One region of the Neorhizobium sp. BT27B genome, then DNA from elsewhere that is predicted to be linked to it. Evidence: predicted binding sites of a transcription regulator. Region 1 holds the regulator's gene; each other region holds the start of a gene.
What was found. The regulator PhoB, encoded in region 1, activates phosphate uptake and scavenging genes when phosphate is short. The targets are predictions, from matches to a motif close to TGTCATNNANCTGTCAT.
Positions count from the first base shown of each region.

Region 2: the regulator PhoB is predicted to act here: its motif matches at 2,074-2,090, upstream of AAIH70_RS28135 (UDP-2,3-diacylglucosamine diphosphatase).
Region 3: the regulator PhoB is predicted to act here: its motif matches at 1,694-1,710, upstream of AAIH70_RS22695 (NAD-glutamate dehydrogenase).
Region 4: the regulator PhoB is predicted to act here: its motif matches at 1,597-1,613, upstream of AAIH70_RS16960 (alkaline phosphatase).

Region 1 is NZ_JBCIYT010000006.1:397,176-400,950, forward strand. Features, by position in the region: gene pstA (phosphate ABC transporter permease PstA) at 1-381, shown strand, start outside; gene pstB (phosphate ABC transporter ATP-binding protein PstB) at 395-1,210, shown strand; gene phoU (phosphate signaling complex protein PhoU) at 1,263-1,976, shown strand; gene phoB (phosphate regulon transcriptional regulator PhoB) at 2,001-2,684, shown strand; gene AAIH70_RS18675 (PACE efflux transporter) at 2,745-3,185, opposite strand; gene AAIH70_RS18680 (GcrA family cell cycle regulator) at 3,402-3,775, opposite strand, start outside.
Region 2 is NZ_JBCIYT010000016.1:100,940-104,714, reverse strand. Features, by position in the region: gene AAIH70_RS28140 (NADP-dependent malic enzyme) at 1-1,923, opposite strand, end outside; gene AAIH70_RS28135 (UDP-2,3-diacylglucosamine diphosphatase) at 2,152-2,961, shown strand; gene AAIH70_RS28130 (ABC transporter substrate-binding protein) at 3,026-3,775, opposite strand, start outside.
Region 3 is NZ_JBCIYT010000009.1:113,942-117,716, forward strand. Features, by position in the region: gene AAIH70_RS22680 (lytic murein transglycosylase) at 1-51, shown strand, start outside; gene AAIH70_RS22685 (carbonic anhydrase) at 79-717, opposite strand; gene pdxY (pyridoxal kinase PdxY) at 770-1,642, opposite strand; gene AAIH70_RS22695 (NAD-glutamate dehydrogenase) at 1,814-3,775, shown strand, end outside.
Region 4 is NZ_JBCIYT010000006.1:53,626-57,400, forward strand. Features, by position in the region: gene AAIH70_RS16950 (hypothetical protein) at 1-379, opposite strand, end outside; gene AAIH70_RS16955 (ribonuclease D) at 610-1,233, opposite strand; gene AAIH70_RS16960 (alkaline phosphatase) at 1,671-3,425, shown strand; gene AAIH70_RS16965 (hypothetical protein) at 3,542-3,775, shown strand, end outside.

The DNA of each region.
Region 1 (3,775 bases):
GCGGCATTGAAGGCGGTTCCGCCGTCGATCCGTGCGGCCGCACTCGGCCTCGGCGCTTCGAAGATGCAGACCATCTTCCACCACGTCCTGCCGCTTGCCATGCCGGGCATTCTGACCGGCACCATCATCGGCCTGGCGCACGCGCTTGGCGAAACCGCGCCGCTTCTTCTGATCGGCATGGTCGCCTTCGTCGCCAACTATCCGACCACTCCCATGGATCCGTCCACGGCCCTGCCGGTGCAGATCTACATGTGGGCCAACGAGGCGGAACGCGCCTTCGTCGAAAGAACCTCGGGAGCAATCATTATCCTGCTCCTGTTCCTCATTGTCATGAACGTCGGTGCGATCCTGTTGCGCCGCCGCTTCGAACGGCGCTGGTAGAAGGAGCTCTGTTATGAACATGATGTCTGAAGCAGCAGTGGAAAAGGCGCTAGACAAGAAGATGACTGACATGTCCTACAAGATGATCGGCAACGACGTATCCGTCTATTACGGCGAGAAACGCGCCCTGTTCGACGTCAACCTCAACGTTCGCGAAAACACCGTCACGGCGCTTATCGGCCCGTCCGGTTGCGGCAAGTCGACCTTCCTGCGCACGCTGAACCGCATGAACGACACGATCGAGGGTTGCCGCGTCACCGGCAAGATCACGCTCGACAACGACGATATCTACGACAAGGAAATCGACGTCGTGGAACTGCGTGCCCGCGTCGGCATGGTGTTCCAGAAGCCGAACCCGTTCCCGAAGTCGATTTATGAAAACATCGCCTACGGTCCGCGCATCCATGGTCTTGCCCGCAACAAGGCGGACATGGACCAGATCGTTGAAGCCAGCCTTCAGCGCGCGGGTCTCTGGACCGAAGTCAAGGATCGTCTGCATGAAGGCGGCACCGGCTTGTCCGGTGGTCAGCAGCAGCGTCTGTGCATCGCCCGCGCCGTCGCCGTTTCGCCGGAAGTCATCCTGATGGATGAACCCTGTTCGGCGCTCGATCCGATCGCAACCGCCAAGGTCGAGGAACTGATCCACGAACTGCGCGCCAATTACACGATCGTCATCGTCACGCACTCGATGCAGCAGGCGGCCCGCGTGTCGCAGCGCACCGCCATGTTCCACCTTGGCCAGCTGGTCGAGGAAAACGACACCGACAAGATGTTCACCAATCCCGATGACCAGCGCACGCAGGATTACATCATGGGCCGCTTCGGCTGATCCGGGTCTTTGACCCGAATTGCCTGAACCGCAGACATCAAGGATCAGAAAAATGGTTTCGACCCATATTCTTTCGGCCTACGACGAAGAGCTGAAATATTTGAACCGCCGCATTTCCGAAATGGGCGGCCTGGCTGAGCAGATGTGCGGCGATGCCGTGCGCGCGCTCGTCAATTCCGACACGGCGCTGGCCCAGAAGATCATTTCCGACGACGTCATCCTCGATCACGCCGAGCGCGAGATCCAGGACAAGGCGATCGTCACCATTGCCAAGCGTCAGCCGATGGCGGCCGACCTTCGCGAAATCATCGGCACGCTGCGCATCGCAGCAGACCTTGAGCGCGTCGGCGATCTTGGCAAGAACACTGCCAAGCGCGTCATCGCCGTGCAGGGCACCGGCGTTCCGCGCAAGCTGGCCCGTGGCCTGGAGCATCTCTCGGATCTCGCCCTCGTGCAGCTCAAGGACGTTCTCGACGTGTTTGCCAGCCGCTCGGCTGAAAAGGCGGAAATCATCCGTGCCCGCGACGAGGAAATCGACGCGATGTACACGTCGCTGTTCCGCGAACTCCTGACCTACATGATGGAAGATCCGCGCAACATCACCACCTGCACGCATCTCCTGTTCTGCGCCAAGAACATCGAGCGCATCGGCGACCACGCCACCAACATCGCCGAGACCATCTATTACATCAAGACCGGTGCCCAGCTTGAAGGCGAACGCCCGAAGGACGATACGGCAAACACGGTTGGTGCACTCGTCGAGTGACGGGTGAAACGGAGCAGATAAGACATGCTACCCAAGATCGCGGTCGTTGAAGACGAAGAAGCACTGAGCGTGCTTCTTCGCTACAATCTCGAAGCCGAAGGATATGAGGTCGAAACCGTTTTGCGCGGTGACGAGGCCGAAATCCGACTTCAGGAACGCGTTCCTGACCTTCTCATCCTCGACTGGATGCTGCCGGGCGTTTCCGGCATCGAACTGTGCCGGCGCCTGCGCATGCGGCCGGAGACCGAACGTCTGCCGATCATCATGCTGACGGCACGCGGCGAGGAAAGCGAACGTGTTCGCGGTCTGGCGACGGGCGCAGACGATTATGTCGTAAAACCGTTTTCCACGCCGGAACTGATGGCCCGCGTCAAGGCTATGCTGCGCCGAGCCAAGCCGGAAGTTCTCTCCAGCGTGCTGAAATGCGGTGATATCGAGCTTGATCGCGAGACACACCGTGTTCACCGCAAGAGCCGCGAAGTGCGCCTCGGCCCGACCGAGTTCCGCCTTCTGGAATTCCTTATGGTCTCGCCGGGCCGCGTGTTTTCGCGCTCGCAGCTGCTGGATGGCGTCTGGGGCCATGACATCTATGTGGATGAGCGTACCGTCGACGTGCATGTCGGACGCCTGCGCAAGGCCCTGAACTTTTCCAACATGCAGGATGTCATCCGCACCGTTCGCGGCGCGGGTTATTCGATGGAAGCCTGATCGGTTTCACCTGCTCACAATGAAAATGGCCCGGATGTGTCTCGCATCCGGGCCATTTTTTTATTCTGCTGGTGCCTGCGCCTCGCGCCATTCCGGCAGCGGAAAGATCCGGTCATATGCCATGTTGAAGAGGAAGGCGTAGACCAGGTAGAAGGTCGCGAACGAGATATCCATCACCAGCGCCTGCCAGAGCGTCACGCCCAGATACCAGGCGATGAACGGCAGGAGTGCGACCAGCAGGCCAAACTCGAACAGCACGGTATGGGCCACGCGCAGAGGCATGGTTTTCAGAGTGCTGCCGCGAAACTTCTGCATCAGGTGGTCGAAGCCGAGATTGTAGATGTAGTTCCAGGCCGTCGCGACAGTTGCCGAGACGATGCCGACGACACCGACATGTTCCACCGGAAGATGGAAAACGAAGGACGCGAGCGGAGTGAAAAGCGCAAGCCCGATGATTTCAAAGCTGAGTGCGTGGCGAATACGGTCGCGCGTCGTGCGCATGGTCAACCCCTTGGGTTTTGGCCGGGTCGTCCCGGTGTGTCAGCCCAGTTCGGGGGAGGTCGTCCTCGCGACCCGTAAATAGGTTTTCGGGAGACGATAGGCAAGCCGCCAGATGGCAAAGCTGCTATGCATATAGGCAATTGCCGGATCCGTAGGCGCAAAAAAGCGGGCCAGAAGCCCGCTTTCGATCTCGTCCTCGTGTGGTCTTGCCGGCTTTTACGAAGCGCGGGCAACAGCCTTGTTGCGGCGCTCGTTGACCGGCTGGTAGGCCATGCGGCCGTGGTACTTGCAGTAAGGCGAGTTGTCCGGGGATTCTGCGCCGCAGAAGTGGAAATCGTCCTTCAGCGGATCGCCCATCGGCCACTTGCAGGTGCGCTCTGTCAGTTCCGTCAGCGCCAGCTTACGGTTGATCGGAACGACGATGTTGCCGGCAGGCTTGTAGACGGCGACTTCCTGCGTCGCGTCCATTTCCATCTCTTCGCGCACTGCGTTGGCGCCGGCCGGGCGCTGAACGGTGCGGGTCTGCGGGCGTGCTGCAAAATTGCTCTGCGGGCGCGGTGCGGAAGCCGCGACGCGCTTTGCCGGACGCG
Region 2 (3,775 bases), on a different contig from region 1:
TTTCGGCTTGATGCCGAAACGCTGCACTTCCTGCGCCGCCAGAATGGTGATCTCGGCGATCTCGGCAGCCGACGGGCTGTAGTTCACGAATGTATCCGTGAAGAACATCGCGCCGCGCTGCGAGATCAACAGGCTGAGGCCGGACAGCGAGCAGGCGCCGGGGCGCATGCCGATGATCTGACGGATGTGGCGCAGGTGGCTGTCATAGCGGCCTTCGAGGCCGCAGATCAGCGCATCGGCTTCACCGCGCTTGACCGACAAGGCACCGATGATGGTGTTGTTGGTACGCACCAGCGTGCGGGCGGCATCCGGGTTGATGCCGGCGCGGCCGACCAGCGCAAAATAGTCGTCGACATATTCGCGGTAACGCGGATCGTCTTCCGGATTGACGACGGAAAAATCCTCGTTGGGGCGCAGACGGATGCCAAAACGCTTCAGCCGCGCCTCGATGACCGAAGGACGGCCGATCAGGGTCGGTATGGCGATCTGTTCGTCGAGCAGGACCTGAACGGCGCGCAGGACGCGTTCGTTTTCACCTTCGGCGAAGATGACGCGCTTCTTTTCGGCGGCCTTGGCGGTCGCAAAGATCGGCTTCATGACAAAGCCAGAACGCCAGACAAAACGGTTCAGCTGATCGAGATAGGCGTCGTAATCCTGGATCGGACGGGTGGCGACACCGGTCTCCTCGGCGACCTTGGCGACGGCCGGCGCAATGCGCAGGATGAGGCGCGGATCGAAAGGCGAGGGGATCAGGTAGTTCGGGCCGAAGATCGGCGTCTCGCCAGAATAGGCGCGGGCGACGACGTCCGAGACTTCCTCACGGGCCAGCGCTGCGATCGCCTGCACCGCTGCCATCTTCATCTCTTCGTTGATCGTGGTGGCGCCGCAATCGAGCGCACCGCGGAAGATGTAGGGGAAGCAGAGGACGTTGTTGACCTGATTGGGGAAATCCGAACGGCCGGTGCAGATCATCGCGTCGGGACGGGCGGCACGCGCCAGTTCCGGCATGATTTCCGGGTTCGGGTTGGCGAGCGCCATGATCAGCGGCTTTTCCGCCATCTGCGCCAGCAGTTCCGGCTTCAGCACGCCGGCAGCCGAAAGGCCGAGGAATACGTCGGCGCCGCCGATGCTGTCGGCCAGAACGCGGTTGTCGCTCTTCTGGGCGTAGACGGCTTTCCACTCGTCCATCAGCTCGGTGCGGCCTTCATAGACCAGACCTTCGATATCGTGGACCCAGATGTTTTCCTTCTTGGCACCAAGCGAAACCAGAAGGTTGAGGCAGGCAAGCGCTGCCGCACCGGCGCCGGACGCGACGATCTTGACGTCGGAAATGGTCTTGCCGGCCAGTTCCAGGCCGTTGAGGATGCCAGCGGCCACGATGATGGCGGTGCCATGCTGGTCGTCGTGGAAAACCGGGATGTTCATCTTCGCGCGCAGCTGGCGCTCGACTTCGAAACATTCCGGTGCCTTGATGTCTTCAAGGTTGATGCCGCCGAAGGTCGGCTCGAGCGCCGCGATGGTCGAGACCATTTCCTCGACTTTCGGCGCATCGATTTCGATATCGAAAACGTCGATACCGGCAAACTTCTTGAACAGGACGGCCTTGCCTTCCATCACCGGCTTGGAGGCCAGCGGGCCGATATTGCCAAGGCCCAGAACAGCGGTGCCGTTGGAAATCACGGCGACAAGGTTGGCGCGCGCCGTGTAATCGGCAGCGGTTTCCGGATTGTCGCGGATAGCAAGGCAGGGAGCGGCAACACCCGGCGAATAGGCGAGCGCGAGGTCGCGCTGGTTGCCGAGCGGCTTGGTCGCGGTGACCTCCAGCTTGCCGGGACGGGGAAATTTATGGAAATGCAGCGCCTGCTCTTCGAGTTCGCCATTGCTGGCGGGGTTGGCAGGCGTATCGGACATGTTCGATGTCATTGCGACCTCGGTCAATTTTCTTCTGGAAGGTCCCTCAATACAACAAATGTTCCGAGGGTCCAGCCGCATATTGATCAATAACGATATTTCGGGATCGGGCGTGTTGCGCTGAGGTTACTCAGGGTGGGAACCGGGGCAAAAGCGGCATTCTGTCATGCTAGTGAAACAAGACTCTGTTTTTCAGGAGCCAGGACGACGCGACGAAAGGGCGGTTTCGTGACTGGGCAAATGGAAACAAAACATTTCAGAACCCTGTTCATCTCCGACGTGCATCTCGGCTCGAAGGCGGCACGCACGGATTTCCTTCTGGATTTCCTGCGCTACCACGAGGCCGACACGATCGTGCTGGTCGGCGATATTGTCGACGGCTGGCGTTTGAAGCGTAGCTGGTACTGGCCGCAGGATTGCAATGACGTGGTGCAGAAACTGTTGCGCAAGGCGCGCAAGGGCACCCGCATCATCTACATTCCCGGCAATCACGATGAATTCCTGCGCTCGTTTCCGGGCGTGCATTTCGGCGGTATCGAAGTTGCCGACCGTATCATCCACGAGACGGCGGACGGCCGCAAATATCTGGTTCTGCATGGCGACCAGTTCGATGTCGTGGTGCGCAATATCCGTCTGCTCGCCTATCTCGGCGACTGGGCCTATGACGCGGCGATCGTCATCAATATCGGCCTTGCCGCCATCCGCCGCAGGCTTGGCCTGCCTTACTGGTCGTTTTCGGCCTGGGCAAAGCTGCAGGTCAAGCAGGCCGTCAATTTCATCGGCGAATTCCAGAACGTGGTGGCCGACGAAGCGCGCCGCGCCGAAGTCGATGGCGTCATCTGCGGCCATATCCACCACGCAGTGATGGAAGACATCGACGGCATCCACTACGTCAATACCGGCGACTGGGTGGAAAGCTGCACGGCGATCGCCGAGCATATGGACGGCTCGTTCGAGCTGATCACCTGGCGACAGATTGCAGCGACGGCGCAAGTGCATGCGCTGCCGGCGCCGGAAGAACGCGAGATGTCGGCAACGCAGGCGGCTTGATTCTTCGCAGCAGCAGATTTGATATGGGCCGGTCATGGTGACCGGCCCATTGTCATTTCAGGCATCAGGCCTTGTATTTTGCTTCCAGAAAATCGAGCAGGTTGAAGGCTGTGAGAATGTTGCCGAACAGGAAGTCGGCGGACGGCAGCTCGATCTTTTCGCCCATCAGGTTGGCGAATGTCGGCAGCGCCTTCAGTTTTTCGCTCATGGCGCCGGCACCCTTGGCGCCTTCATCCTCCAGAAGCAGGATCAGGTCGGCTTCGAGAAGATCGAGGCGTTCGAGGCTGATATTGATGAAGGCATCGTCGCCGCCGGCCTGCTGTTGCGGCGGCGCCTTGAAGCCGACATCCTTCAGCACCGCCCATGTGAAGGAATTGTCCTGCAGCATGTAGCGGACAAGATTGGTGCGAACACGGGCGACCGTTGCCGTGCCGGCCTTGTCGCCGATGATGGCGCGAACGGCCTTGGTGCAGTTGTCGTAACGGTCGAGCAGTTCTTTCGCCTCGGCGTCGCGGCCCGTCACCTGCGCGATGCTTTCAAGCGCCTTGCGCCAGTTCTTCTGGTCCACATCGATCAGCACCGTCGGAGCGATCTGGCTGTAACGGTCGTACATGCCCTGCTGGTCAGGCAGGTCGTCATTGCTCATCAGGATAAGGTCGGGCTCCATGTTGAGCACGGCCTCGTAATTCGGCTCCTCGGATGTGCCGATGTAAGCGATATCGGCGGGCAGGCGTTCGGCCACGCCCTTGGCGAAACCACCGGTAAAATTCGGGCGCGAGGCGCCGACCGGCTTGATGCCGAGCGCGACGGCCGG
Region 3 (3,775 bases), on a different contig from region 1:
GTGTATCAGAAGGCAATTGCCCATATCGGCGCGCAGATCGACGGCAAGTAAGCCGTCGATCCTTATTCGTCACTCATGTCATAGAGTCGGGCGGATGAAATCGCCCGTCTCGTTCATGATCCAGAGTTCGCCGGTCGATATGTCGAACCAGGCGCCATGGATCCTAAGCGCACCTTCATCGTGAAGCTTTTTCACGAACGGAAAACTCATCAGGTTGCTGATCGAATTGCGGATCGAGACGCGCTCCAGCGCTGTCTGCCGCTCAGCCTGCGTCATCAGATCGTTGTTCTGGATCTGCTCGGCAGCGGGTTTCACAAGCTGCATCCATCGGCCGATGAAGTCACCTGCGGATAATGGCTCCATGGCGGGATCAAGTGCCGCCTGTATGCCGCCGCAACGACCATGCCCCATGATGACGATATCGCCGATCTTCAGGACCTGTACCGCATATTCGACGGCTGCGGACGTTGCGTGATACTGGCTGTCAGGCTCGTATGGCGGCACCATGTTGGCGACGTTCCGCACGACGAACAGCTCGCCCGGACCGCAGTCAAAAATGACTTCCGGCGCCGCACGCGAATCGCAACAGGCGATGAGCAGTGTGTGAGGGGTCTGGCCGTGCTCGGCCAGCACGCGATAACGTTCGCTGGCATCTGCGTAACGACCGTTCATGAAGCTGCGGTAGCCCGCAAGCAAAGGTTCGGGAAAAGCGTCCATGACGAGACGCTTATCGTGCACGCTGACGAGAATCAACGGTCACGATATCGCCTTATCGGCGAACGTTCTGCAAAGGGTGGATCAATCGACGCAGCTGGACCATTGCCATAGGGGTGGAAAGGCTTGCGGAATCGGTTTCGAGCGCCAGTTCGTCGCCACCGCGCTTGGCTGTGCGGGCGAGCACTTCATAAACACTGGCGGTTGCCAGTTGCAGCGCTTTCTCTTCATCCATCCCCGAAAGAAGCCGTGCAAGAAAAACAGCCGCAAGCAGATCACCCAGGCCATTCGGCGGGTTTTCGATCAGGCGATGTTCGGCAAGAAGTGCAAGCTTGCCCGTCAGATAGAGATTTCCGGTTCCACCAGCCATCATCGGCACGGCCGAGGTTACCAGCATGCGAGCAGGCCCGAGGGCGACGGCCGCATCCATGATTTCTGCGTTGCTGCCAAGTTCCGCACCCGAAAGCCAGGCCAGCTCGTACCGGTTCGGCGTAGCAAGAGAAGCAAGCGGAATAAGGTCGTCGCGGATCGCCTCGGCAGTGGCCTGCGGAATGTAGAGGCCACCGAGATCCCCCATCACGGGATCGCAGACGTAAAAAACATCAGGATTTTTCTGACGTAAAGCCTGTATGAGACGGGCAACCGCCTTCGGTTGCCCCGGATGACCGAAATAACCGGTCAAAACGGCTTTAACTTCACCGATCCATGGCGCTGCGATCAAATCGTCGATAACCTTGTCGAATTCCTCTTCGGAAAACACGATGCGGGTCGAGCGACCATGTCCCGGATGCCAGGGAAGAACCACAGTCGGCAATGCCCACACAGGAAAACCAAGCGTTTCGAGTGCAAAGACCGCGGCACGGTTGCCCACCGAGCCACGTATGACGTGGCTGGAAATGACGATGACGGCGCTTGGGTTTTCAGACATGAAAAAAGACTTTCGATCGAATGGTTCGTTGATCAGTTTTTCAGCGGTTTATGTCAACAAGTCTTCGTTGATCGGTGGAATAACCGGATAGCAATCGGCTAACATAAGATAACCGTCTGCTTCGGTTTGTCTGCCGCAGACGCCATAAAATGATCTGGGAGAGGAATGCCCATGGAAACGAAGCGCAATCCGAAAAAAGACAAGCAGATCGACGCGGCACGCCGCATCGCAACCAAGAATGCGCTTGATCCGCATCTCCTCTTCAGCCGGGCAAGCAAGGACGACCTTGCGAATTATACGCCCGAAATGCTCGCGCTTTCTGCCGAGCAGGCTCGAAAGGCGCTGGCCGGCTGGGACCACAAGGACGCTCGCGTACAAATCGAGGCGGTGGCCGGAATCGAACCGGCGGGTACTGCAGTGTCCGTGCTGACGATCGTCGATCACAATCAGCCCTTCCTCTACGACTCGGTCATGGGCGAAGTGACCAGCAGCTATCGCGATCTGACTCTTGCCGTTCATCCCATCCTGCATGTCGAAGACGGCAAGGAACCTGTTTTCCACCCCGGCGAGGCGCCGGTCGATTCGGAGCATACCGTCAGCCTGATCCAGCTGCACATCCCGCTGTTGACGCCGGAGCAGGTAAGCGACCTCAAACAGCGCATAGACAAGGTTCTCGGCCAGGTTCACCTCGCGATCCATGATTGGCAGGCCATGCTTGCCCGGCTCGATACGACGATCACCGACCTGACGGCGGTGGCGCGCAAAAAAGCCGAGCGCGATGAGGCACTCGCCTTCCTCGAATGGCTGCGTGACGACAATTTCACCTTCCTCGGCATGCGCGAATACACCTATTCGGGCAGTGGCAAGAATGCCCAGTTCGAGCGCGCCAGCGAACGTGGCCTCGGCATTCTGTCCGATCCGGACGTGCTTGTGTTGCGCCAGGGCAAGAGCGCCGTGATGACCACGCCGGAAATTCTCGAATTCCTCGAGGGACCGGATTTCCTGATTGTCACCAAAGCCAATGTCAAATCCGTCGTCCATCGTCGCGCCTATATGGACTATGTCGGCATCAAGCGCTTCGATGAGGCTGGCAAGGTCATCGGTGAGCTGCGTGTCGTCGGCCTGTTCACGGCAACCGCCTATACCCATTCGGTCAGCGAGATCCCGCTTATTCGCGCTAAAGCCAAACGCATCAAGGAGCATTTCGGCTTCGATCGGCTGAGCCATTCCGGCCGTATGCTCAAGAACACGCTCGAATCCTATCCGCGTGACGATCTTTTCCAGATTCACGCGGATGTGCTGATCAGGTTCTGCGAACAGATCATGGAACTGGCGGAGCGGCCGAGAGTACGGGTTCTGCCACGCATTGACCAGTTCGATCGTTTCGTATCCGTGATCATTTATGTTCCACGTGAAAACTACAATTCTTACGTGCGCGAAAAGGTTGGGGAGTACCTTTCCGCTACATACGAAGGACATGTTTCCGCCTATTATCCGGCTTTCCCCGAAGGCGGCATAGCCCGCGTCCATTTCATCATCGGACGAACAGGCGGCAAGACGCCGCGCATTCCGCAGCCAAAGCTGGAAGCAACCATTCGCGATATCGCGACCCCATGGAGCGAGCGTTTTGCGACATTGGCAGGGCCGCATCAACCCGTGCTGCACACAACCCAGGCCTATCAGGAAGCCTTTACGCCTGAAGACGTGTTTGGCGATCTGGACGACATCAACGCCTGCGCCAATGGTGAGCCGATCCGCATCGAGTTTTATCGAAGCGGTGCCGACGATGAGACAACGCTTTCGCTGAAGCTATTCCACCAGGCCGGCCAGCTTTCGCTGTCACGCCGCGTGCCGCTTCTGGAAAACCTGGGCTTCCAGGTCTTGAGCGAACAGACGTTTGAGCTTGAAGTCGAACAACAGGGCGCAAAAACGCTCGTCGTCGTGCATGACATGGAACTGCGCGTCAATGCCGACAGCAAGATCGACTTCGTCCGTCAGGCGCCGCAGCTCGAGGAAGCATTTCTCGATGCCTATTTCGGCCTGATCGACAATGACAGCTTCAATCGCCTCGTCCTGCTTTGCGGTGTTTCAGCGCGCGAAGTGACGGTTCTGCGGGCCTATGCCCGCTATCTG
Region 4 (3,775 bases), 340 kb from region 1:
CAAGCAGACGCAGTGTCGCCCCCTGCATGATCGTATTCAACTGTGCCTGCAGGCGTGCGCGCTCTTGCGCCCCGAGAGCGGTGATGGCGGCAGCCAGCCTTTTGCTGTAGTCGGCAAGCGCCTCGCCCTCGCGACGCGGCAGTTTCAGAAGGCTGCCAAGCGTTTCGGCAAAAACGGAAAGGCTCTGCGCCAGCCGCATCTGGCCGGAAAGGCCAAGCAGTTCCATGCTGGATGTATTGCCGGCAACGATCGGTCGCACAGTCCCCGCTACGGCGTTGTCCTGCACGGGGACGTCCGGCGCAATCTGTTGGGTCGAAGCCTGTCGCTGGTTCGCCTGCATGGCGTGGGCGACGGATGTGGCGGGAACAGGTGGCAGCATGGCCGGCTCCACGTCAGGGAGGCAGATCCTCGAGTTGAAGGGACAGGCCGGCTGGACGGTCAAAATATCTTTGCAACCCATTTGGGTTGCAACCGTCGCGCCTCATGGCGACTTTCATGCCGGATGGTTAGGCTAAATATGCCGCAAACATCCCTAATGATTCCCTAACGGCAACGCTGTTTTCATTCAGTGGTTGCAATTTGCTCGTCGATTTGGCCGCATGCCTGCCATCAGCTATGGGCAAAGATGTCGGTCTCGTCCCATCCCAGAAGATCGAGCTTCGAGCGCGTCGGCAGGAATGCAAAGCAGGCTTCTGCAAGCTCCATGCGTTTGTCGCGGATCAACCGGTTCACTTGCTTGTCGCGCAACGCATGCAGATGCAGCACGTCCGATGCCGCATATTCCAGCTGTGCCTGTGACAGAACCTCGGCGGCCCAGTCCGTCTGCTGCTGCGCCTTGGAAATGTCGACCTCCAGCAGTTCGCGCAGATTGTCCTTCAATCCGTGCCGGTCGGTATAGGTGCGTGTCAGCCGTGACGCGATCTTGGTGCAAAATACCGGAGCCGTCGTCACCCCAAACGTATGAAACAGCACGGCAATGTCGAATCGGCCGTAATGGAAAATCTTTTCATGCGTCGGGTCGGCCAGCAGTGCCACCAGATTGGGGGCCTGCTTCTGACCGGCGGCAATGCGGATCACATCGGCCGTGCCGTCTCCGGGCGAAAGCTGCACGACGCAGAGGCGGTCGCGGCGTGGCACCAGTCCCAGCGTTTCCGTATCGATGGCGACGGCGCCGGTGTAGCGGGCAGCGTCCACTGCGGAGATATCGCCTTCGTGATACCGGATCTGGGCCATGGAAAATCCTTTGTCGACTGTTTGTCCCGCTATACCGCAATCGCGCGTGGCATCGCCATCTCTAAATATTCTGCCTCATTCGAAGCCAAGGCCTGGAGCAGGTTTGCACAAAACGCATTGCTGCGTTGCAACAAATTAGTTTCCCTTTCTACTAACGCATGGCTATAAACCAATCATCGAAGCGGCACACTCCTCCTCCCAGTGCCGCCCGATACGGATCGACAACATCCTCCTCCTCCCAGTTGTCGGTCAAGTTTAAAGCCTGCCGCACCTCCTCCCGCGGCAGGCTTTTTCATTTTCGGCCCTTGCTCGGGAAGGGCGCCTTTCCAGATATTTTCCTCTTCGGCGGCCGTTGCGACAATGCGTCACGTAAGTGTCATCTGGCGCCGATATACCCACCTCGCCTTCACTTTTAAACTCCTCAGCGAGGTTCCACCATGCGCAAAATTCTTGCCGCCCTGGTCGCTACGACCATTCTTGCCGGCGCTGCTCAGGCTGCCGAAGTTTTCCCGCTCGATCGTGCCACGATCCTTTCGGGCTCGCCGTTCGACTTCAAGGTCGAGTTTGATGCCGTCGTAAAGCCGGAAGACGTAAAAATCACCGTCAACGGCCAGGATTACAAGGCCGCTCTCGGCAAGGAAGTCGAGTTCGTCGCCGAAGAAAAGAACAAGGACAAGGTCCTTGGTTCGGCCGTCATCCTGCGTGGCATCACCATCGCCAATGCCGGTGATTACAAGGTCGAAGTTTCCGCAGGTTCGGAAACCAAGAGCGTTACCTGGAATGTTTACGGTACGCCGTCCCAGGCCAAGGCCAAGAACGTCATCTTCCTGATCGCCGACGGTCTGTCTGTTGCGCACCGCACCGCTGCCCGCATCATGTCCAAGGGCATGACCGAAGGTAAGGCCAATGGCCGCCTCAACATGGATGACGTGCCGCCGGTCGCCTTCATCGGCACCTCGGCCACGGACGCTGTCGCCACCGACTCTGCCAACACCATGTCGGCCTACATGACCGGTCACAAGACCGCCGTGAACGCCATCGGCGTTTATGCCGACCGCACACCTGCCTCGATGGACGACCCCAAGGTCGAAACCCTCGCCGAAGCCCTGCGCCGCCAGACCAAGAAGTCGATCGGCATCATCTCTACCGCCGAACTGCAGGACGCGACCCCGGCCGCAGTCGTCGCCCACACCCGTAAGCGTGGTGACAAGGCCGAAATCAACGGCATGCTGTTCGACGTCAAGCCAGACGTTCTGCTCGGCGGTGGCTCCGCCTACTTCCTGCCGCAGGCGACTGCCGGCTCGAAGCGCAAGGACGACAAGGACTACATCGCCCTGTTCAAGGAAGCCGGTTACACGCTGGCAACCAGCAAGGGTGAACTGGCAACGGCGGCCAGCAGCAATACCGGCAAGATCCTGGGCCTGTTCCACACCGGCAACATGGACACCACGCTCGACCGCGAGTTCCTCAAGAAGGGTACCGTCGGCAAGTTCCCGGAACAGCCGGGCCTGGTCGAAATGACCAAGGTCGCTCTCGATTCGCTGTCGAAGAACCCGGAAGGTTTCTTCCTGATGGTTGAAGCCGCAAACGTCGACAAGATGTCCCATCCGCTGGATTGGGATCGCGCTGTCGTCGATACGATCGAGTTCGACAAGGCCATCGGTGTTGCCCGCGAATTTGCCGCCAAGAACCCCGACACGCTGATCGTCGTTACCGGCGACCACACCCACGGTGTTTCCATCATCGGCACCGTCGATGACGAAAAGCCGGGCACCGAAATGCGCGAAAAGGTCGGTACCTACGCCGAAGCCGGCTTCCCGAACTACGAAGACAAGGACGGCGACGGTTATCCGGACAAGGTCGACGTGTCGCGTCGCCTGTTCCTGAACGCCAATAACGGCCCTGACCATTACGAAACCTTCCGTCCGAAGCTCGATGGCCCGTTTGCGCCGTCGGTCCAGAACGAAAAGAAGGAATACATCGCCAACGAACAGTACAAGGACGTTCCCGGCGCTGTCTTCGTATCCGGCATCATCCCGAAGAGCGCTGACAGCGGTGTCCACGCTGTTGACGATATCGTTCTGCAGGCCGAAGGCCCGGGCGCCGAAGGCTTCCGTGGCTACATGGAGCAGAGCGACGTCTACAAGGGTCTCGCCGAAGCTTTCGCGCTTGGCGCAAAGCAGACCAACTAAGACCTGAAAAGACCGTGGGGGCACGTCGTCATGGCGTGCCCCTGCCGTTCCCGCTCTTGCATCGCCACTCCGTTAGGATCACGATGCGTGAGACATTTCCAAAAAGGAGATTGGTCATGAGCAAGCTTGATCAGGCGCGGTTCAATCGCCGCCAGACGCTGCAGACCATGACGCTGGGCCTGATGGCCGGCCTGCCGCTGTTTTCCGCCGCCACGCGTGCTCGCGCCGAAAGCCCGATTTCGTTCGATGAGCTTTATGGCAAGATCAGCGTCCTCGGGCTCGAATTTTCCGAAAAGGTCAAACAGCTGAACGGCAAGGAGATCGCCATGCGCGGTTTCATGGCGCCGCCG